DNA from 3 places in the Streptomyces sp. NPDC048481 genome. Region 1 is predicted to be linked to each of the others. Evidence: riboswitches for the same ligand, from Rfam matches in the RefSeq annotation. Region 1 holds a riboswitch; each other region holds the start of a gene.
The links. Region 1 has a riboswitch for cyclic di-AMP ahead of ACGFSH_RS14005 (M23 family metallopeptidase). Riboswitches for the same ligand answer to the same signal wherever they lie in the genome.

Region 1 (6,702 bases):
GGCCCTACGCTCTCGGCCCATGACGGCTTCCGACTGCTACGCCTGCCGCAAGGAAGAAGAGTTCGGCGACCTTCCTCCCCGCGAGCGCATCGCGCACGACCGGCACTGGCGGGTGGCCCACGCCCTCGGCACGGCGGTCCCCGGCTGGCTGGTGCTGCTGCCCCGGCGGCACGTCGCCGCGGTCCACGACCTCACCGACGCCGAGGCGTCCACCCTGGGAACGTGGCAGGTCAGGCTCTCCCGGGCGCTCCGCGAGACGACGGGGTGCGCCAAGACGTACGTCGTCCAGTTCGCCGAAGCCGAGGGCTTCGCGCACGTCCACTTCCACATCGTCCCGCGCATGGCGGACCTGCCGCCGGAACACCGTGGGCCGGGAGTCTTCGAGTTGCTCCGGCGGCCGGAGACGGAGTGGGTGACGGCCGACGAGGCGGACCGGACGGCCCGTCTGCTGCGGACTCGACTCCGATGACGGTCAGTCGCGCGTGCCGGGGCGGACCCGCCCGCCGCCGGTGCCGTCAGGCGTCCGGTTCGCGCTCTTCGGGGTCGTCGCCGGACGGCTGTGGCGTGCCGATGACGTACGTCCCCTTCGCGGGCAGCGTAGCGACCAGCCCACGCTTGCGGAGTTCGACGATGGCACGACGCACGGTGCCGATGCTCACGCCGTGCAGGTCCGTCATGGCTCGCTCGCCCGGCAGGGCGGCCCCCTGCGGCAACTTGCCGACCGCGATGTCCGCCGCGATGGCGTCGGCGAGTTTCACGTACTCGTAGCGCGGAAGCTCACTCATCCTCCCACCGTGCCGCAGCCCAACGCTTGACGCAGAGTTGGCACGCGTCCCGACGCGGTGGGACGCAGTGTCGCTCAGTGGGGTGCAGGGGGACGCAGTTACCGGTATGGTCGAAATGACAGGACCCCGGCGAGGTGAGCAAGACCTCCCGGGGCGTGGCCAACGCCTCAAGGAGCGTCGACATGCACGACCTTATCCGTCGCACCCTCGAAGGGACGCGTCTTCTTCTCGCGCCCCGGCACCGGGAAACGGCGTCGCACGCAGCGTCAGCGGGCCCGGGTCTGCCTGCACTTCACCGCCGTATGGCACGACCCGGCCCCTGTGGCTGCGCAGCTCCCTCTCCACCGGTCGCCGTACGGGCTCGTGGGCTCACTCGACGGCGCGGACTCCGCTCTCGTGCGCCCCTATCTCGCCGCGCACGACCGGGAAACCGCGTTTCAGCAGCGTCGTCGCCTGATCGGCGCGCAGGAGGTGGCCGCGTGACGAAGCCGGCGTCCTCCTCGCCCCCGCGGCTGTTGCCCTGGTCGTCCCCGACGGCAAGCCCTGTTGCCTGGTGACCGACGACCAGGGCAGCCGCCTGTCCCGGCTCGCCGACGAGCTGGAGGCCGCGCAGCTCGCCACGGCCGTCGAGGTGCTCGGCCTCGCCCGCCCGCTGCTGGACGACCCCGCGTCGCCGTACACCGAGGTGCGGTACGCCGGTCTGCGGCTCGCGGAGTGCCTGGCCGACGCCCTGCGCGTCGCGGAGTCCCGGGGTTCGCGCCTGCCCGCGCCGGAGGCGGGAGGCGTCAGACCGCGCTGAGGCCGGTGAGGGAGGCCAGCGGCAGAGTGTGCTGGGTCTGGAGGACCTTCGCGCGCAGGTAGCGCACGTTGTGCGGGGTGGTGAACACGCCGGTGGGCACGCGGTCGTGGACCTCGATGCCCAGGCCCCGCAACTGCTCCGCCTTGTCGGGGTTGTTGGACAGCAGGTCCAGGCCGGTGATGCCGAGGGCGCGCAGCATCTGGGCGGCGGCCGTGTAGTCGCGGTCGTCCTCGGGCAGGCCGAGGGCCGCGTTCGCGGCGTAGGTGTCCAGGCCCTGGTCCTGGAGGGCGTACGCGTCGAGCTTGTTGTAGAGGCCGATGCCGCGGCCCTCCTGGCGGAGGTAGAGCAGCACCCCGCCCGTCACGGCTATGCGCTCGACCGCCTCGCGCAGCTGCGGTCCGCAGTCGCAGCGGGCGGAGCCGAACGCGTCGCCGGTGAGGCATTCGGAGTGCAGCCGGACCAGCGGGGTGGCGCCCGGCGCGGGTTCGCCGAGCACGACGGCGACGTGCTCCAGGCCGTCGGTCAGCCCGTGGAAGGTGACGAGTTCGGCGTCGACCGAGTAGCCGTCGTGGAAGCGCAGCGGAACCCGGACGCGGGCGCGCGGGGTGGCGGCGGGGGTGTCGGGCATGCGGGTCTCCCGGGTCCGGGGGCGAATGACGTGGTGGCGCGGTGGTGCCGTGCCGGCTACTGCTTCAGATTTGAAGCACATCCGACGAGAGGTGACCCTACCTCATGCTTGAAATTTGAAGCAACTAGCGGGTGACGGGGCTCACTGCGTCCCGGAGCAGGGCGTCGAACGCCGGCGCCAGGGGAGGTCCTCGGGCGCCCCCTCGTTCTCCCCGTCGCCCTGGAACCCCCGGGCGATCTGCGTGAAGATCTCCTCCAGCTGCCCCACCTGCTCGGGGGTGAGCCGGTCGAACAGGGCGGCCCGGACGGTCGCGACATGGCCGGGGGCCGCGTCCCGCAGCACCGCCATGCCCTCGTCGGTCAGCGCCGCGACGCTGCCGCGCTTGTCCCACCGGCACTCCTCGCGCCGCACCAGTCCGTCCTTCTCCAGCCGGGACACCGCGTAGGTCAGCCGGCTGCGGGTGATCTTCAGCCGCTCCGCGAGGTCGGTCATCCGCAGCCGCCGCTCCGGGGTCTCGGAGAGGTTGGCGAGGATGGAGTAGTACGGATGGGGCATGCCCGCGTCCTGCTGGAGCTGCCGGTCGATCGCGTCCTCCAGCAGGAGGTAGCCGGCAACGTACGCGCGCCAGGCGCGCTGCTCCTCGGGGGTGAGCCAGCGGGTCGTCATGCCCCCAGTGTAGGTTTGTTTCAAACTTGAACCAAGATCGCCGTCGGAAGACACCAGCCCGGGAGCACGTAGATGCCGTACCCGTACGTCCTGCTGTCCGCCGCCGTCTCCCTCGACGGCTACCTGGACGACACCGGCCCCGAGCGGCTGCTGCTCTCGAGCCCCGCCGACTTCGACCGCGTCGACGCCGTACGGGCCTCCGTGGACGCCATCCTGATCGGCGCCGGCACGATCCGCGCCGACAACCCCCGGCTCCTCGTGAACTCCCCCGAGCGCCGCGCCGCCCGCGTCGCCGCCGGACGGCCGCCGTACCCCCTCAAGGTCACCGTCAGCGGCTCCGGCGACCTGGACCCCGACGCGAACTTCTGGCACACGGGCGGCGCGAAGGCCCTGTACACGACGGACAAGGGCGCCGAACGGGCCCGCGCGCTCGGCATCGCCGCCGACGTCGTCCCGCTCGGTCCCGACCTGGACTGGCGCCGCCTCCTCACCCACCTCCACGACGAACTCGGCGTGCGACGCCTCATGGTCGAAGGCGGCGGAACCGTCCACACCCAGCTGCTCCGGCAAGGGCTGGCCGACGAACTCCAGCTCGTCCTCGCCCCGCTGTTCGTGGGCGACCCGGACGCGCCCCGCCTCTTCGGACCCGGCGGCTACCAGGGCGGACGCCTGCGCCTGGTGGAGACCCGGCGCATCGAGGACGTCGTCCTGCACCGCTACGAGCCCACCGCCCCCGGCGCCGGACCGCTCGCCGCCGCGGCCGACCGGCACTGGCTCGCCCTGGCCTGCGAGCTGGCCGCCCAGTGCCCGCCCTCGGACACGGCGTTCAGCGTCGGCGCGGTGATCGTCGCCGCCGACGGGACGGAACTCGCCCGCGGGCACTCCCGCGAGGCCGGCGACCCGCTCGCGCACGCCGAGGAGGCCGCCCTCGCCAAGATCGGCCCCGCCGACCCGCGCCTGCGCACGGCCACCGTCTACAGCAGCCTCGAACCCTGCGCCCGCCGCTCCTCCCGCCCCGCCCCCTGCGCCCGGCTCATCCTCGACGCGGGCGTGCGCCGGGTGGTCACGGCCTGGCGGGAACCGGACACCTTCGTGACCGAGGCGGACGGCGCCGGTCTGCTGACGGCCGCGGGCGTCGACGTCCTCCTCCTGCCGGAGTACGAGGAGCGGGCGAAGGCCCCCAACCGGCACCTGGTGTGAGGCGTCCGGGTGCGAGGCGTCCTGGTGCCAGGCGTCCGGGGAGCGTGGTCATCGGGGCCCCGGAAGTAGCGTAGACTGGAGTCACAACGACGCGGGGTGGAGCAGCTCGGTAGCTCGCTGGGCTCATAACCCAGAGGTCGCAGGTTCAAATCCTGTCCCCGCTACTGAAGGCCGAGGGCCGGAATCCGAAAGGGTTCCGGCCCTCGGTGCGTTCCCCCCCCGAGCTTCCCCTCACGGTCCGTGAGCGTACGGCCGCCCTGTGCGCGGGCGCTGAGTCGCCGTCAGAACGCCTGTGGCCACGGGGGCGTACGAGGACGGGGTCAACTCGCCCGTTTTCGGCCGCTGATGGCCTGAAAGTCCAGGTCGGAAATGTTGTTGATCAAGCAGAAGAGCTTGGAAACCCACCCCCGGGTCTATTAACGTTCGATAACGCAGCGCGGCCGTCCCAGCCGGCACCAGAGCCGGCTCCGTGCGCACGCGCCGAATCCCGCAAGGGAACCGGGGAACCACCACCTTGGGGTGAATCACGCGGAAGCCGTCGTGAACTCGTAGAGTCCACGGCCGGTATACGCGCGTAGGAGACCTTCCCGCTCCGAACCCGTCAGCTAACCCGGTAGGCGACGGAAGGAAAGGAGCGCGCCCGCGTGGCGTCCAACCCGCCTGCCCCCGAGGCCCCGTACGCGCCGAGCCAGCGGTCCGCCGACTCCTTCGGCTACGGCGACTACCGCACCGACGAGGGCCCCTGGGAGGAGTGGAACCCCACCGCGGACTCCGTCCGCCCGGTCCGGGGCAAGCACCGGGTGGCCAAGCAGCGCGGCGGCGGGTTCGCCCGCAGCTCCACCGTCCTCGGCGTCGGCGTCATAGCCGCGGTCAGCGCGGGCGGGATGGCCAGCGCCAACACCGGCAAGGCCCCGGTCTCCATCTCGATACCGGACCTGCCGAACGTCGGCTCCCTCATCTCCGACGACGAACCCGCCCCGCAGACCGCGTCCGCCCTGACCGCCTTCGGGTCCGAGACCGCCGCCGACACCTACGACAGCGGCGCCGCCGACGCGGGCGAGGCCCTGCGCAGCCGGATCATGGCGCAGGTCGAGTCGCAGCACACCCAGTACGAGGTCAAGGCGGCGGCCGCCGCGAAGAAGGCCGAGGCCGACGCCGTCGCCAAGGCCGAGAAGGAAGCGCGGGCCAAGGCCGCCGCCGCGAAGAAGAAGGCCGCCGAGGAAGCCGCCGAGAAGGCCGAGGCCGCGCGCCTCGCCGAACTGGCCAAGCAGTACACGCTGCCGACCTCCTCCTACACGATCACCTCGACCTTCGGACAGGCCGGCTCCCTCTGGTCCTCCGGCTACCACACCGGTCTGGACTTCGCCGCGCCCACCGGCACCCTCATCAAGGCCGTCCACAGCGGCACCGTCACCGAGGCGGGCTGGGCCGGTTCCTACGGCTACCGCACCATCCTCACTCTGGACGACGGCACCGAGCTGTGGTTCTGCCACCAGTCGTCGATCAACGTCAGCGTCGGCCAGAAAGTGGCCACCGGTGACGTGATCGGCCGCGTGGGCGCGACCGGCAACGTCACCGGCGCCCACCTCCACCTCGAGGTGCACCCGGACGGCAACCCCACCGGCATCGACCCGGCGGCCTGGCTGCGCGGCAAGGGCCTCAACCCCTGAGACACCCCCTGGGGCGTCCGTCGGGGACGTCCCGCAGGACGCCCTGGAGCACGCGGCGGGGGACGCCGTCGTGGACACCCCGGAAGCCGCGCCGGGCAGGCCCTGGGGTACCGGGTGCGGTGCCGTTGTTCACATGTTGTTCGCGGTGCGGGCGGAATGGGCGCGGCCGTCGTGGCCGTTGAGTTGAACCATGACTGTTCTGCGCACTCTCGGCTCCTCCGACCTCGAGGTCTTCCCGCTCGCCCTCGGCGGCAACGTCTTCGGCTGGACCGCGGACGAGACGGCCTCCTTCGCCGTGCTCGACGCCTACGCGGCCGCGGGCGGCAACTTCGTCGACACCGCCGACTCCTACTCGGCCTGGGCCGACGGCAACTCGGGCGGTGAGTCGGAGACCGTCATCGGCAGGTGGGTGAAGGCGCGGGGCAACCGCGACGACGTGGTCATCGCCACCAAGGTGAGCCAGCACCCCGAGTTCCCCGGCCTGTCCGCCGACAACATCAAGGCCGCAGCCGACGCCTCGCTCCGTCGGCTGGGCACCGACCGCATCGACCTCTACTACACGCACTTCGACAAGACCGAGGTGCCGGTCGAGGAGATCGTCGGCGCGCTCGACGAGCTGGTGCGGGCGGGCAAGGTGCGGCACATCGCCGCCTCCAACATCTCTCCCGAGCGCCTCCAGGAGTCCCTGGAGTTCTCCGACCGCGAGGGTCTGGCCCGGTACGTCGTCCTCCAGCCCCACTACAACCTGGTCTCGCGCGACACGTACGAGGGCCGCCTCCAGGACGTCGCCGCCCGCTTCGGCCTCGCCGCCGTCCCGTACTACGCGCTGGCCTCCGGCTTCCTCACCGGCAAGTACCGGCCCGGCACGACCGTGCGGAGCGCCCGTTCCGGCGGCGCCGCCAAGTACCTCGACACGGAGCGGGGACGCCGGGTCCTGAGCGCCCTGGACGAGGT
Region 2 (6,702 bases), on a different contig from region 1:
ATCCACGGCACGAGGTACTCGCGCGCCCAGTGCACGTCGTCGCGCCGCACCTCGAGGGTGCCGCGCGGCGGGAGCACCGGCCAGGGCTGCTCCGGGTCGGCCGGCACCTCCAGGCCCAGGACCTGGCCGGCGCGCAGCGCCACGCGCGTGTGCCCCTCCGGGGAGAGGTGCAGCCGGTCGCCGTCCCAGGCCCTGCGGTCCTGGACGGACTTCAGGGACCACAGGTCGAGCACCGGACAGCCGTAGCGGTCGGCGACGGCGCGCACATGTCCGTTGTACGTGGCGATCTTGCCGCGCAGGTGCTTGAGCACGGGGACGCCACGGGTGTCGAAGCCGGTGGTCACCATGACGGTGCCGGCGACGGCGCTCAGGGCCGAGATCGCGCGCTCGAAGCGCTCGGCGACCTCGTCCGGGTCGGTGCCGGGACGGAGGATGTCGTTGCCGCCCGCGCAGAAGGAGACCAGGTCCGGGGCGAGTTCCACGGCCCTGGGGAGCTGGTCCTCCATGATCTGGTCGAGCAGCTTTCCGCGGACCGCGAGGTTGGTGTAGTCGAAGTCGCCTTCGGGCCGCCGGTCGGCGAGGAGGACCGCGAACCGGTCCGCCCAGCCGACGAAGGCCCCGTCCGGGCCGGGGTCGCCTACGCCCTCGGTGAAGCTGTCCCCCACCGCCACGTACGACCCGATCACTGATCTGTTGTCACTCTTCGAATCGTCTGCCACAGCAGTTCATGATTCACCTTCGAATGTGACTTACGCGACCGTAGGCAGGTGTTGACGGTCGGTGAGATAAGCCACTCCTAAAGAATTTGCCAACCAGGGAATAGGCGATCGCGCCGGGACGCCGTCGGTCCGCGACGGCTCCGCGCGGTGCGGGACCGGTGGCGTGCGGACAGCACGAAGGCCGGGCCCCGGATACTTCGATCGGTGGGGCCCGGCCTTCGGCTGCGTGTCAGGCGGGGTTGCCGGGGGGTCAGCCGACGGAGACGCCGTGCGCGCGCAGGTAGGCGATCGGGTCCACGTCGGAGCCGTAGTCCGGCGTGGTGCGGATCTCGAAGTGCAGGTGCGGACCGGTGACGTTGCCGGTCGCCCCGGAGAGGCCGACCTGCTGGCCCGCGGTCACGGTCTGGCCGGCCGAGACCGAGAGCTGGGAGAGGTGGGCGTACTGGGCGTAGTAGCCGTCGGCGAGCCTGATGACGACCTGGTTGCCGTACGCGCCGCCCCAGCCCGCGGACACGACGGTGCCCGCGCCCACGGCCTTCAGGGTGGTGCCGGTGGGGACGACGAAGTCCGTGCCCGTGTGATAGCCGCTGGACCACATGCTGCCCGACTGGTGGTACGGGGTGCCGACGACGGCCCCGGACACCGGCAGGACGTAACCGCCGGCGTTGCTCTCGGCGGCCTGGGTCGTCTTCGAGGAGGAGGCCGGCGCCTTCGACGCGGAGGACTGCGAAGCCTTCGACGAACCCGTGGCGGACTGCGACTTGGGGGCCGCGGACCGGGAGGACGACGAGCCGGACGGCTGGTGGGCGCCGGAGGCGGCCTTCTTGCCGATCGACAGCCGGAGGCCGGGGTGGATCAGCGACGGGTCGTCGCCGACGACCGCGCGGTTGTCGCGGTAGAGCCGCTGCCAGCCGCCGCTGACGTTCTGCTCGTCCGCGATCTTCGAGAGGTAGTCGCCGGACCGCACGGTGTACGTCTTCGCGGTGGCGGTCTTGCGGGTCGTCCCGGCGGCCTGGACGGCCTTTTCCGGGGCCGTCTGCGCGACGGACTGCGCGGACGTCTGCGCAACCGACCCGGGGGTGGCGGCGTGAGCGCCGGAGGCGCCCATCAGCGGCAGGGCGAGTGCGGCTCCGCCCGTTCCGGCGACGGCTATGGAGCGGGTGAGACGCTGGGCCTTGGGACGGCGGTGCTTACCCTTCGCGGGCATGACGGATTCCTCTCCGGCGCCTGCGAGGTGAGCTGTCGGGTGCGGGCTGGAGATGCCCGGCCGCGCCGAGGCGCGACTTGACCCCTAGCCTGTTCCGGGAACCGGAACAGGCGGTTGTGCCTGTGGGTCCCCCGCTCCTGCCATGCACGGGTGAGTGTGCGGGATCCGGGCGGTGGCAGGATTCGGCGTCCGTCCGGATTGGGGTGGAACGTAAGCGACCCGGACGCACGGAGACAAGCGAAGGTTGCACGGTTCACGCGTTTCTCTTGATCCCCGCCGGGCATCCCCCGTCACCCTGCGTGAAACAAGTGCCTCTCTCCCCCTCAAGGCACAGGAGAACCCTGCGAATTACGTGAACATGACGCACGACGTACGGTCACCGATATGACGCTGCTCACGTGACGGTGCTCCAGGTTCCCTTACTTCCCGGCGAGTTGGAACTAAGGCTTCAATTCGGACAGAAAGCTCAGATGCGACGCAGGCGGATAACCGTCGCATCGAGGTCGCCGCGCAGCCCGGTCCGCAGTCCGTGATGCAGCAGCACCGCACCCCGGTGCACTTCGCCCGTTTCACGGCATTCGTACGACGCCGTCGGGTCGAGTCCGCGCAGCCGCAGGGCGGGGACGGGCTCGCCGTACCGCTGGGCCTGCAGCCAGGCGAGGACGACGCTCTCGTCGCCGCGCACGTACTGCACGGCGCTCAGCCCGCCCGCCGGAGGGCGCAGCCGGTAGAGGTCGCCCTGCTGCACGAGCGGCCGGATGTCCTTGTAGAGATCCACCCAGCGACGCGCTTCGGCGAGTTCGTCCTCGCTCCACTCGGAGAGGTCGCCGCCGACGCCGAGGACCCCCGCCATGGCGCTGACGAACCGGAAGCGCAGCGAGCTCACCCTGCCGTTGAGCTGGGCGTTGGGGCTGTCGGTGACCCATGCGGCCATGACGCGCGCGGGATGGATCTGACTGAAGCCGTGCTGGATGTCGAGCCGGTCGAGCGGGTCGGTGTTGTCGGAGGTCCACACCTGGTCGGTGCGGCTCATGATGCCGAGGTCGACGCGCCCGCCGCCGCCCGAGCAGGACTCGAAGGCGACGCCGGGGTGGGCCTCCCGCAGCCGGTCCAGCAGGCGGTACAGGGCCCGCACGTGGTCGACCCACAGGCGCTGCGGATAGGCGTCGTCCGGCCAGCCGGCGTCGGTGAAGCACCGGTTGAAGTCCCACTTGACGTAGTCGATCGGGGCGCTGGAGAGCAGCCCGTGGAGCTGCTCCCAGAGGTACTCCTGGACGTCCTCCCGCGCGAGGTTCAGCATGAGCTGATTGCGGAACTCCGTACGCTTTCGTCCCGGTTGGAACTGCACCCAGTCGGGGTGCGCCCGGTAGAGGTCGCTGTCGGGGTTGACCATCTCGGGCTCGACCCAGATGCCGAACCGCATGCCGAGGGCGTGCACCTGGTCCGCGAGGGGCTTGAGCCCGTGGGGGAAGCGGTCGGGGTTGGCGTGCCAGTCGCCCAGTCCGGCGTGGTCGCCGGTGCGCGCCCCGAACCAGCCGTCGTCGACGACGAAGAGCTCGACGCCGATCGCCGCGGCCCGCCGGGCGAGGGCCGCCTGCTGCTCCTCGGAGATGTCGAAGTAGGTCGCCTCCCAGGAGTTGAACAGCACCGGCCGGTCCTGCTCGGCGTCCGGGATGACGTGCGCGCGCTGGTAGGCGTGCCAGGCGCGGCTCGCCCCGCCGAAGCCGGCGTCGCTCCACAGCCCGGCGAAGACGGGCGTGGTGAAGGCCTCGCCCGCGGTGAGGCGCAGCAGGCCCGAGTCGTCGTATCCGGCGCCGCCGGTGATCTGCACGCGCGCGTCGGGGAGTTGGGCGACGGCGATCCGCCAGGAGCCGGACCAGGCCAGCGCGCAGCCGTAGACCTCGCCGCGCTCCTCGGTGGCGTCGGTGTCGAGGGCGACCCAGGGCAGGTGCTGGTGTCCGGTGTGGCCGCGGCGGCTGCCGATGACCTTCTCGCCGTAGGTGAGCGGGGACCGCGTCAGCCGCGACTCGGCGGCCCAGCGGCCGTGCAGCTGGGACAGCCGCCAGGCGTCGCGCAGCGGCAGGGTCCAGGTGGCCGAGTCGGCGCGCAGCAGCTCCAGGGGCTGTGTGCCCTCGTTGCGCACGGTGGCCCACCGCTCGACGACGTCGCCGCGCATCCGGTAGTGCAGGGTGAGCGCGAGGCCGGCGTCGCGAAAGCGCAGCCGCAGCTCGTCGCCGTCGCTCTCGTGGGCCTCGAAGGCCCACTCGGTGCCGCGCCGCTGCTCGGTGCGCACGGACAGGGCGGGCCGCACGAAGCGGGGGCCGCCCTCGACCGGGTACTCCTCGTGCCCGTCGAGCGGGGCCTCGAAGGAGGCGCCGCGCTCCTGCGGCGCGAGCGCGGCGAGCGCCTCGGCGTCCGCGAGCGCGATGCGCGGGCCCCAGTGCAGATGGACCAGCTCGGCGGCCTCGGTGAGATGGAGGGCATAGCTGCTCGTGGGCCCCGAAAGGAGCCACGTACGGCCATTGTCGGCGATCTCGGGCATCAAGCCCCCACTTTCGAACAGGTGCGATCAAACACCGACATCATCGAGTGCGGTCGGCCCGTCGGGCAACCCTCGGCGACCCGACTCCCACCTGGGCGGACGTCCTGTGGACAACCCGTTGCCCCGGGTACCCATGTCGTATGGTCGGGGAGATGTCCCGTCGGCCACAGGAGCCGCGCCGACGGTGACCGACAGGGAGGGAGCCCCAGTGACGCAGCAGATCCCGTCGACCGAGCCCGAGCTGGCCGGCGTGCGCAACTTCCGGGACGTGGGCGGGCTGCCGACCGTGGACGGCCGGCGCGTGCGTCACGGCGTGCTCTTCCGCAGCGGTCACCTCGCGCACGCGACCGACGAGGACGCCGCGTTCCTGTCCGGCCTCGGCCTGCACACGATCTTCGACTTCCGCAACGCCGCGGACCAGAAGCTGGAGGGCCCGGACGTCGAACTGCCGGGCGTGCGCAACGTCAACCTGCCCCTGTCGGACCCGGCGGACGGCGCCGAGTTCTGGCAGATGGTCCGTGACGGCGACGTCGACCAGCTGCGCGGGATCCTCGGCGACGGCAAGGCCGCGAACCGGATGACCGCCTCCTACCGCTCGATGGTCAGGGAGCGGACGGCCGAGCACGCGCGGGTGCTGCACGCGCTGGCCGAGGACAGCCTCCCGGCCCTGATGCACTGCGCGGCGGGCAAGGACCGCGCGGGCCTGTCGGTGGCGGTGACGCTGCTGGCCGTGGGCGTGGAGCGGGACGCGATCCTCGGGGACTACCTGGAATCCAACGCCCTGCACCGCCGCTACAAGGTGCGCCGCAGTTCGGCCTCGGGCGAGGCCTACTCCCCCGAGATCATGGAGCTGCTGAGCCCTCTCTTCGACGCACGCGAGGAGTACCTGGCGGCGGCGTTCGAGACCGTGGAGGAGATCTGGGGCGGGTCCGACGCCTATCTGGAGCAGGGTCTCGGGCTCTCCCCCGAGACCCGCGAGCGGCTGCGCGACCGCCTCCTCGACTGACGGCGGCCGCGGGCGCCGCACCCCGCTACTGGCTGGTGCCCACCTCGAACAGCAGCCACAGGAACGCGGCGAAGAGGTGTCCGACGGCGATGTAGATGATCAGCCGGATCCAGAGCGTGCGGGGGAACTTCTCCTCGTAGTCGCTCATGACGTGGCTCCGTTCTCGGACGGGTTCGGCCCCAGGCACAGCGTGGCGGCAGGGCTCTGCAACAAGGTGTGGACGAAGAGGAGCTCGACGCCGTCGGGGTCCTGGGCGGCGATACGGTGCGGGGTCAGCGAGTCGAAGTGCGCGCTGTCCCCGGGGCCCAGCAGGTCCGTGGTGTCGCCGAGGCGCAGTCGCAGCCGGCCCTTCAGGACGTACAGCCACTCCTCCCCCGGGTGCACGCGCACGATGTCGCCCTGGGAGCCGTGCGGGACCTGCACGCGCAGGGCCTGCATCCCGCGGCCGGAGGCGCCGGCCTGCCAGTAGGTCCAGCCGCCGGCGCGGGTCGGCTCCATGGCGGCGGCGCGGACGACGGCGTCACGGTCGGCGACCGTCTCCCCGAGCAGATCCGAGACGGTCGTACCATAGACCCGCGCGAGCGTGAGCAGCATCGGCAGCGACGGCTGGCGCTGTCCGGTCTCCAGACGGGAGAGGTGCGCGGGCGACAGCCCGGCGGCGCGGGCCGCGGTCTCCAGGGTGAGGGCGGCCCGGCGGCGCAGGGCGCGCAGCTGGGGGGCGACGGCGGGCAGAGCGGCCTCGGCCTGCTGGACCGAGGGCTCCGGCTCGGGTGGGTTCATGACTCCATTGGAGGCTGGATTTGCCTCTGCGGCAAATCCCTTGCCTCAGAGGCAAACCGCCGGATCCCGCGGCCGAGGGGACGGAGCGTCCCCGCGGTCAGCGGTTGGCGACCGCCTGCTTCACCAGCGTCTTGCTGAAGTCCCACATCAGCCCGCCGCCGCTGTGCGCCTCGTCCATCACGGCGGTGAAGGCGTCGACGAACCGGTCCACCTCCGCCTCGCCGATGACCAGCGGCGGGATCAGCTTGATCACCTCCAGGTGGTCGCCGGAGACCTGGGTGAGGATCCGGTGGCGCTGGAGCAGCGGCACCACCACCATCTGCGCGAACAGCCCCTTGCGCGCCGCCTGGAGCACGGTCCAGCGGCTGCGCAGCTTCAGCGAGCGGGGCCTGCCGAACTCGATGCCGATCATCAGCCCGCGGCCCCGGACGTCGGCCAGCAGCTCGTA
Region 3 (6,702 bases), on a different contig from region 1:
CAGGCGGGTGGAGAAGACCGTGCCGGAGCCGAAGTCGCCGCTCACCTTGTCGCCGAGGGAGCCCAGGAAGCCACCGAGGTCGCCGCCCGCGGTGGAGCCCGAGGGCACGCCCTCGCCGCCCGTGTCGAAGGCCGCGACGGACGTCCAGCCCTCACCGATGACCTTCATGCCCTCGTCACCGGCTCCACCGCCGAGGCCCTGGCCGAACCCGCCGAACCCGTCGAACCCGTCGTGCCCGGGAGCGGGTTCGGCTCCCCGGCCGCCCTTGCCGCTGCCGTCGTGGCCCTCGCCGGCCGCGCCCTCGGTGACCTTCGCGCCCTTGGGGGCGGTGAAGTCGAAGGTGGACGCGGCGGGCTTCGCGAAGTGCACCTGGGTGAAGCCGGCGTCCACGACGGCGGCGCCGCCGCTCGCGGGGGTCAGCGTGAACTTCAGCGGCAGGCCCGTCTCCGCGTCCACGGCGACGCTGATCGCGCCCACGGTGGAGCCGGACTGCTTCGGCTTGACGAGCAGCTTGTACGCGTCGCGGCCCGCGACCTGGACCGTGCCGTCGACGGTCACGGAGGTCGTCTTGTCGACCGCCTTGAGCGCGTCCTCGGTGAGGTCCTTCGGCGTGGCCGGGACCGGGGTGCGCCCCTTGCCCGGCTCCTTGCCCGCGCTCTCGTCGACGGTGGAGTGGTAGACCTCGTTGGACGCGCTGTCGTACCCCCACACGTTCTTGCCGTTGTGGACGACGCTGTACTCGGCGGCCCGCTCCAGCAGCGAGACCTTCTGCCGGTCCGGGCCGTCGGCCGCGACGCGCAGGGTGTGCGTGCCGGACGCCAGCTCGGTGAGCTTGGCCTGGGGGTCGGCGGACGAGCCGTCGCCGCCCTGCGCCGCTCCGGAGAGCAGCCCGCTCTCCAGCCCGCCGAGGTCGGGCAGCCCGAGGTCGGTGGTGATCTTCACCGTTCCGGACAGCTGCTGCACGTCCGAGGCGGCGATCTTGTCGAGGAGCTGCTGCGCGGTGATCTTCGGCAGGTCGGGGTCGCCGGAGTCGGCGAGCGCCGGGACGAGCCCGATCGTCGCCGCCGCGACACCGATCACGGTGACCGGAACGACGTACCGTGCGGCCTTGCGGCGTCGGAGGCGCAGGTCGTCGGCCTCCCCGCCGGTCGCCTCCCCGCCGGTCATGGTGGCGTCGGATTCCTTCGGTGCCATGTGTGCCTTACCTCCGTCGTCGGCGGCGGCTGGTCGTCTCGCGCTGCGTTCCCCGCCCCAAGCCGCCATTCTCACCCGAATCGGTGAGGAGTGGTGTTTTCCGTAGTCCCCATCTGACCAAATCAGCCGACGACAGGCGTCAACCCGAGGGCTCAACTCCACATACGCCTGCGGTATGACACGACCCTGACGTGACGGGGACGGCCCGTAGGGGTGCGGAGGGCGGGCACCCCTGACGGGACGGGAGGAAGCAGGGAAGAGGGGACGGCGAGGCAGGCAGAGGGGGAGGCGGATCAGGAGGCAGAGCAGGCGGGGTCAGCCCGCCCGGTGGACCACCGCGTCGCAGAGCTCCATCAGGGCGGCCTTGGCGTCGCACTCCCGCAGCGGCGCCAGCGCGGCGCGCGCGTCCTTGGCGTACCGCACGGTGTCCCGGCGGGCCTGCTCCAGGGCCGGGTGGGCCCGGAGCGCCGTGAGGGCCTCGTCGAGGCGGGCGTCGTCGCTGAGGTCGGAGTCCAGCAGCTCGCACAGCGCGATGTCCTCGGGCAGCGCCAGCCGCGCCGCACGCTCGCGCAGCCGCAGCACCGGCAGCGTGGGCACGCCCTCGCGCAGGTCCGTGCCGGGCGTCTTGCCCGACTCGCGCGAGTCGGACGCGATGTCCAGGACGTCGTCCGCCAGCTGGAACGCGACGCCCAGCCGCTCGCCGTACTGCGTCAGGACGTCGACGACCGTCTCGTCGGCGCCCGACATCATCGCCCCGAACCGGCAGGCCACCGCCACCAGCGAGCCCGTCTTGCCGCCGAGGACGTCGAGGTAGTGGTCGACCGGATCCCGGCCGTCCGTCGGACCGGCCGTCTCCAGGATCTGCCCGGTGACCAGCCGCTCGAACGCCTCCGCCTGCACCCGCACCGCCTCCGGGCCGAGGTCGGCCAGGATGTGGGAGGCGCGGGCGAAGAGGAAGTCGCCCGTGAGGACGGCGACGGAGTTCCCCCAGCGGGCGTTGGCGCTGGGCACCCCGCGCCGCACGGCGGCCTCGTCCATCACGTCGTCGTGGTACAGCGTGGCCAGGTGGGTCAGCTCCACCACCACGGCCGACGGCACGACACCCGGCGCGTGCTTGTCCCCGAACTGCGACGCGAGCACCACGAGCAGCGGCCGGAACCGCTTCCCGCCCGCCCGCACGAGGTGCTGGGCGGCCTCCGTGATGAAGGGGACCTCACTCTTGGTGGCCTCGAGCAAGCCTTCCTCGACAGCCGCCAATCCGGCCTGGACATCGGCTTCCAGAGCCTGGTCCCGCACGCTCAGCCCGAACGGCCCGACGACGGTCACGAGGGGTCTCCTGTCTGCTGGTGTCCACTGGCGATTACGCGGTTTGTCGATAGGTCGCTGCCACCACTCAAGTCAGCGTATCCGGTCACGTTTCGATCACCGATAGCCCCCACGTCCCCCGGGCTCGAATGGGCTCGCCCGGGAAGCGTCTCCGTCAGGCGGGGCGGTACCGGATTCCACCTGCCGAGTTCCTGATCAGCTCGTACGCCGGGCATCCGCCGGAACACCCATCGGATTACCCCGGCGCCGCGAATCATGCGGCCGCACGCGGCCGCCCCCGGCCACAGACCCGCACAAGCCCGACCACATACCCGCACACACCGGGCCGCAGACCCGCACACACCGGGCCGCAGACCCGCACACACCGGACGCCGGACCCGCACACGACGGGTCGCGGATCCCCACCCGCGGACGCCGGAGCCACACGCCCCCGACGCCGGACCGCCCGCCCCCGTCCCGCCGACCGCTCACCCTTGAGCACGGACCCGCACGCGCGCGAAGGCATCAGGGCGGGCTCACGCTGCCCACGCGCGCCTGCGCCCCCCGCCTCCCGCCGGACCCGGCCCGCACCCACCCACCCCACCCGGCGTGACGACTATCACGCGCCTCCCCCTCCGCGACCGTCGCCCGCTCCCCGCCCCCGGGGCGATGGCGCCACCTCCCTGAAAGAGCGGAGCGGCCTCCCCGAAAGGGCGGAGCGGCCTCCCCGAAAGGGCGGAGCAGCCCACTGGAACGGGCGGAGCAGCCGCCCTCGGCGGGCGGCGCGACGCGACATGGCGGACGACAGCTCATCGGCATTCTTTTAACTACGAGTTGGGGCTAATGCCCGTTTCGCCGCCCTTGTGGACCCGGGTGAGTTGGCTCACTCCACGAGACCGGTCCACACCGGCCCGCTCTTCACCGATTCTCCGCACGCCTCAAGCAAGTTGACCCTTTGCACCCACAAAGGATCAAGCACCCCATAGACCGCAGACCAAGGTCAATAGGGGTGATCTGTGAATCCGGTACTTGTTCCGGACATGTGCTCTCGCATACGTTCCCGGCCTGTCGGGCGGACGCCTAATCCTGCCGCCGCCCATGACACCCATCGAGAACGCACGGCAGGAGCGGGGGAACCAGGTAAGTCGCCGCAACGGATGTTCCTGACGTCCCGGATGTTTTCCGGACGTTCAGGGCGGTCCGTCGCGGCTCGGGGTGAAGTCGCGACCGTCAGGACGCGACCGGGCAGCTCCCCGCCCGAACCCGACAGCTCACCTCGCAGGCGCTGGAGAGGAAAAACCGTCATGCCCGCTGCCGCTCACCGCCGCACCCGCACCGCCCGCCTCGCCCGCAAGCTCGCCGTCGCCGGCACCGGAGTCGCCGTGCTGGCACTCCCGCTCATCGGCGCCAGCACCGCCTCCGCCGCGACCCCGACCGTCGCGACCGCCACCAGCCTGGGGTACTCCAACAACCTCGACGGGTGGATCCGCGCCTCGCTGCACGTCATGGCGCAGCACGGCATCCCGGGGACGTACAACGGCATCTACCGCAACGTCATCCGCGAGTCGTCCGGCAACCCCTACGCCATCAACCTGTGGGACTCCAACGCGGCCGCGGGCATTCCCTCCAAGGGCCTGCTCCAGGTCATCGACCCCACCTTCCGCGCCTACCACGTCGACGGCACGTCCTGGGACTCCTACGACCCGGTCGCGAACATCACCGCCGCCTGCAACTACGCGGCCGCCCGCTACGGCTCCATCGACAACGTCTTCAGCGCGTACTGACAGCCGGCCCCCGGCTCAGGGAAACAGTCTTTCGAGGACGACGGCCACGCCGTCGTCCTCGTTCGACGTCGTGACCTCGTCGGCCATCGCCTTGAGTTCCGGGTGCGCGTTGGCCATCGCGACACCGCGGGCCGCCCAGTCGAACATCGGGATGTCGTTGGGCATGTCCCCGAAGGCGACGGTGTCCTCGGGCCGCAGCCCCAGGTGTTCGGCGGCCAGCGCCAGCCCGGTCGCCTTGGTGACCCCGCAGGGCTGGAGTTCCACCGTGCCCGGCCCCGACATGGTGACCGTCGCGAGCGAGCCGACCACCGAGCGGGCCGTCGCCGCCAACTCGTCGTCCGACAGGAACGGGTGGCGCAGCAGCACCTTGCTGATCGGCTCGCACCACAGGTCGTCGCGGCGGCCGACGCGCAGGGCGGGCAGCGTGGGGTGCGGCATCCGGTAGCCCGGCTCGATGAGCGTCAACCCGTCGACGCCGTCCTGGTCGACGGCCGCGTACAGCTGCCCGACCTCCGCCTCGATCTTGCCGAGCGCGGTCTCGGCCAGCTCCCGGTCCAGGGTGACCGACCACAGCAGACGGTCCGCACCGGCGTCGTACAGCTGCGCCCCCTGTCCGCACACCGCGAGCCCCCTGCTGTGCAGGCGGTCGAGCAGCGGGCGCACGCGGGGCGCGGGGCGTCCCGTCACCACCAGGTGGCGTGCGCCGGCGGCCGTCACCCGCGCGAGCGCGTCGAGGGACCGGTCGGAGAAGGTGTCGTCGCCGCGGAGCAGCGTTCCGTCCAGGTCGGTGGCGATGAGGGCGTACGCGGTGCGCGCGGCATATGCGGTGGGTGCGGCCATGATCAGAGAATACGGACCCCGCACCCCCCGGGTTCGACGGGAACCGAACAGCGACCGGGTCCGGTCCGGTTCTGCCAACTCCCCTCCAACGACTGACCGACGGTGGCTGACGACCGGCTCGAAGAAGCGCCTTTCCGGCACCCGCCCGGCCGGGCGGGTGCGTGGTCGGCCGGGTGCCGCGCGGTCGGGCGGCGCGTGCCCGGCCGGGCGTCGCGTGGTCGGCCGCGCCCGCAGCGCCTCCCCCGCCACCGCCCGGCGCTTCCGCCCGGCGCCGCCTCGACGGCCCGCCCCCGTGTCGCTTCCCCGAGGTCGGCCGTAACGTGTGGCCCGGCTCGGCGCACCCGCGGCATCCGCGCGGAATCCGGCGGGCTCACCTGGCGAGCACCACAGAGCGCACGAACACGAAAGAGAGGCAGTACCCGATGCCCCCCTTCGACCTTGCCGAGGGCGATCCCTTCGGTCCGCACAACCTGCCGTACGGCGTCTTCTCGCTGCCGGGCTCCGCCGAGCGGACCGTCGGCGTCCGGCTCGGCGACCACGTCCTCGACGCGGGTGCGGCGGCCCGCGCGCTCGGCTCGTCCCACGCCGAGCTGCTCGCGGCGCCGACCCTCAACCCGCTGATGGCGGCGGGCCGTCCGGTCTGGACGCAGGTGCGTCGCGAGCTGACGGAGTGGGTGACGAGCCCGGCGCACCGGGCCACCGTCGAGCCCCTCTTCCGGCCCCTGTCCGCTGTGACCCTGCACCTCCCCTTCGAGGTCGCCGACTACGTCGACTTCTACTCCTCCGAGCACCACGCCCGGAACGTCGGCGCGATCTTCCGCCCGGACACCCCCGACACGCTGCTGCCCAACTGGAAGCACCTGCCGATCGGTTACCACGGACGGTCCGGCACCGTCGTCGTCTCCGGCACGGACGTCGTACGGCCCTCGGGCCAGCGCAAGGGCCCCTCCGACCCGGCCCCCGTCTTCGGCCCCTCCGTGCGGCTCGACATCGAGGCCGAGGTCGGATTCGTGGTCGGGACGCCCTCGCCGCAGGGCAGCCCGGTCGCCATGAGCGACTTCCGGGAGCACGTGTTCGGCCTGTGCCTGCTCAACGACTGGTCGGCCCGTGACCTCCAGGCATGGGAGTACGTCCCGCTCGGCCCGTTCCTGGCCAAGTCGTTCGCCACCTCCGTCTCGGCGTGGATCACCCCGCTGGAGGCGCTGGACGCCGCGCGGGTGGCTCCTCCGGCGCGCACCCACGCCCTCCTCCCCTACCTGGACGACGCGGCCGCCGAGCCCGCCGGTTACGACCTGCGGATCTCCGTCGCGCTGAACGGTCACACGGTCTCCGAGCCGCCCTTCGCCACCATGTACTGGACGGCCGCCCAGCAGCTCGCCCACCTCACCGTCAACGGCGCGTCCCTGCGCACCGGAGACCTGTACGGCTCGGGCACGGTCAGCGGCCCGGAGCCCGACCAGCGCGGTTCTCTCCTGGAGATGACCTGGAACGGCCGCGACCCGCTCGAACTCCCCGACGGCAAGAGGACGTTCCTGGAGGACGGCGACGTCGTGACCCTCTCCGCCCAGGCCCCCGGCCC

Region 2: linked by a shared signal. The riboswitch ahead of ACGFSH_RS28880 (peptidoglycan DD-metalloendopeptidase family protein) and the one ahead of ACGFSH_RS14005 (M23 family metallopeptidase) in region 1 are both predicted to bind cyclic di-AMP.
Region 3: linked by a shared signal. The riboswitch ahead of ACGFSH_RS10035 (transglycosylase SLT domain-containing protein) and the one ahead of ACGFSH_RS14005 (M23 family metallopeptidase) in region 1 are both predicted to bind cyclic di-AMP.

What each region holds. Positions count from the first base shown of each region.
Region 1 covers NZ_JBICXC010000003.1:723,860-730,561, forward strand. The annotation lists gene ACGFSH_RS13965 (HIT family protein) at 20-469, shown strand; gene ACGFSH_RS13970 (GntR family transcriptional regulator) at 516-785, opposite strand; gene ACGFSH_RS13975 (hypothetical protein) at 1,107-1,268, shown strand; gene ACGFSH_RS13980 (hypothetical protein) at 1,339-1,584, shown strand; gene ribA (GTP cyclohydrolase II) at 1,571-2,212, opposite strand; gene ACGFSH_RS13990 (MarR family winged helix-turn-helix transcriptional regulator) at 2,354-2,878, opposite strand; gene ACGFSH_RS13995 (dihydrofolate reductase family protein) at 2,951-4,078, shown strand; tRNA gene ACGFSH_RS14000 (tRNA-Met) at 4,169-4,242, shown strand; cyclic di-AMP (ydaO/yuaA leader) riboswitch at 4,547-4,713, shown strand; gene ACGFSH_RS14005 (M23 family metallopeptidase) at 4,723-5,748, shown strand; gene ACGFSH_RS14010 (aldo/keto reductase) at 5,939-6,702, shown strand, end outside.
Region 2 covers NZ_JBICXC010000012.1:3,714-10,415, reverse strand. The annotation lists gene ACGFSH_RS28885 (SGNH/GDSL hydrolase family protein) at 1-686, opposite strand, end outside; gene ACGFSH_RS28880 (peptidoglycan DD-metalloendopeptidase family protein) at 970-1,926, opposite strand; cyclic di-AMP (ydaO/yuaA leader) riboswitch at 1,931-2,124, opposite strand; gene ACGFSH_RS28875 (alpha-galactosidase) at 2,393-4,468, opposite strand; gene ACGFSH_RS28870 (tyrosine-protein phosphatase) at 4,677-5,474, shown strand; gene ACGFSH_RS28865 (DUF6126 family protein) at 5,500-5,622, opposite strand; gene ACGFSH_RS28860 (helix-turn-helix domain-containing protein) at 5,619-6,254, opposite strand; gene ACGFSH_RS28855 (aspartate aminotransferase family protein) at 6,352-6,702, opposite strand, start outside.
Region 3 covers NZ_JBICXC010000002.1:851,032-857,733, forward strand. The annotation lists gene ACGFSH_RS10025 (outer membrane lipoprotein carrier protein LolA) at 1-1,194, opposite strand, end outside; gene ACGFSH_RS10030 (polyprenyl synthetase family protein) at 1,510-2,520, opposite strand; cyclic di-AMP (ydaO/yuaA leader) riboswitch at 3,577-3,799, shown strand; gene ACGFSH_RS10035 (transglycosylase SLT domain-containing protein) at 3,804-4,283, shown strand; gene ACGFSH_RS10040 (HAD family hydrolase) at 4,299-5,123, opposite strand; gene fahA (fumarylacetoacetase) at 5,546-6,702, shown strand, end outside.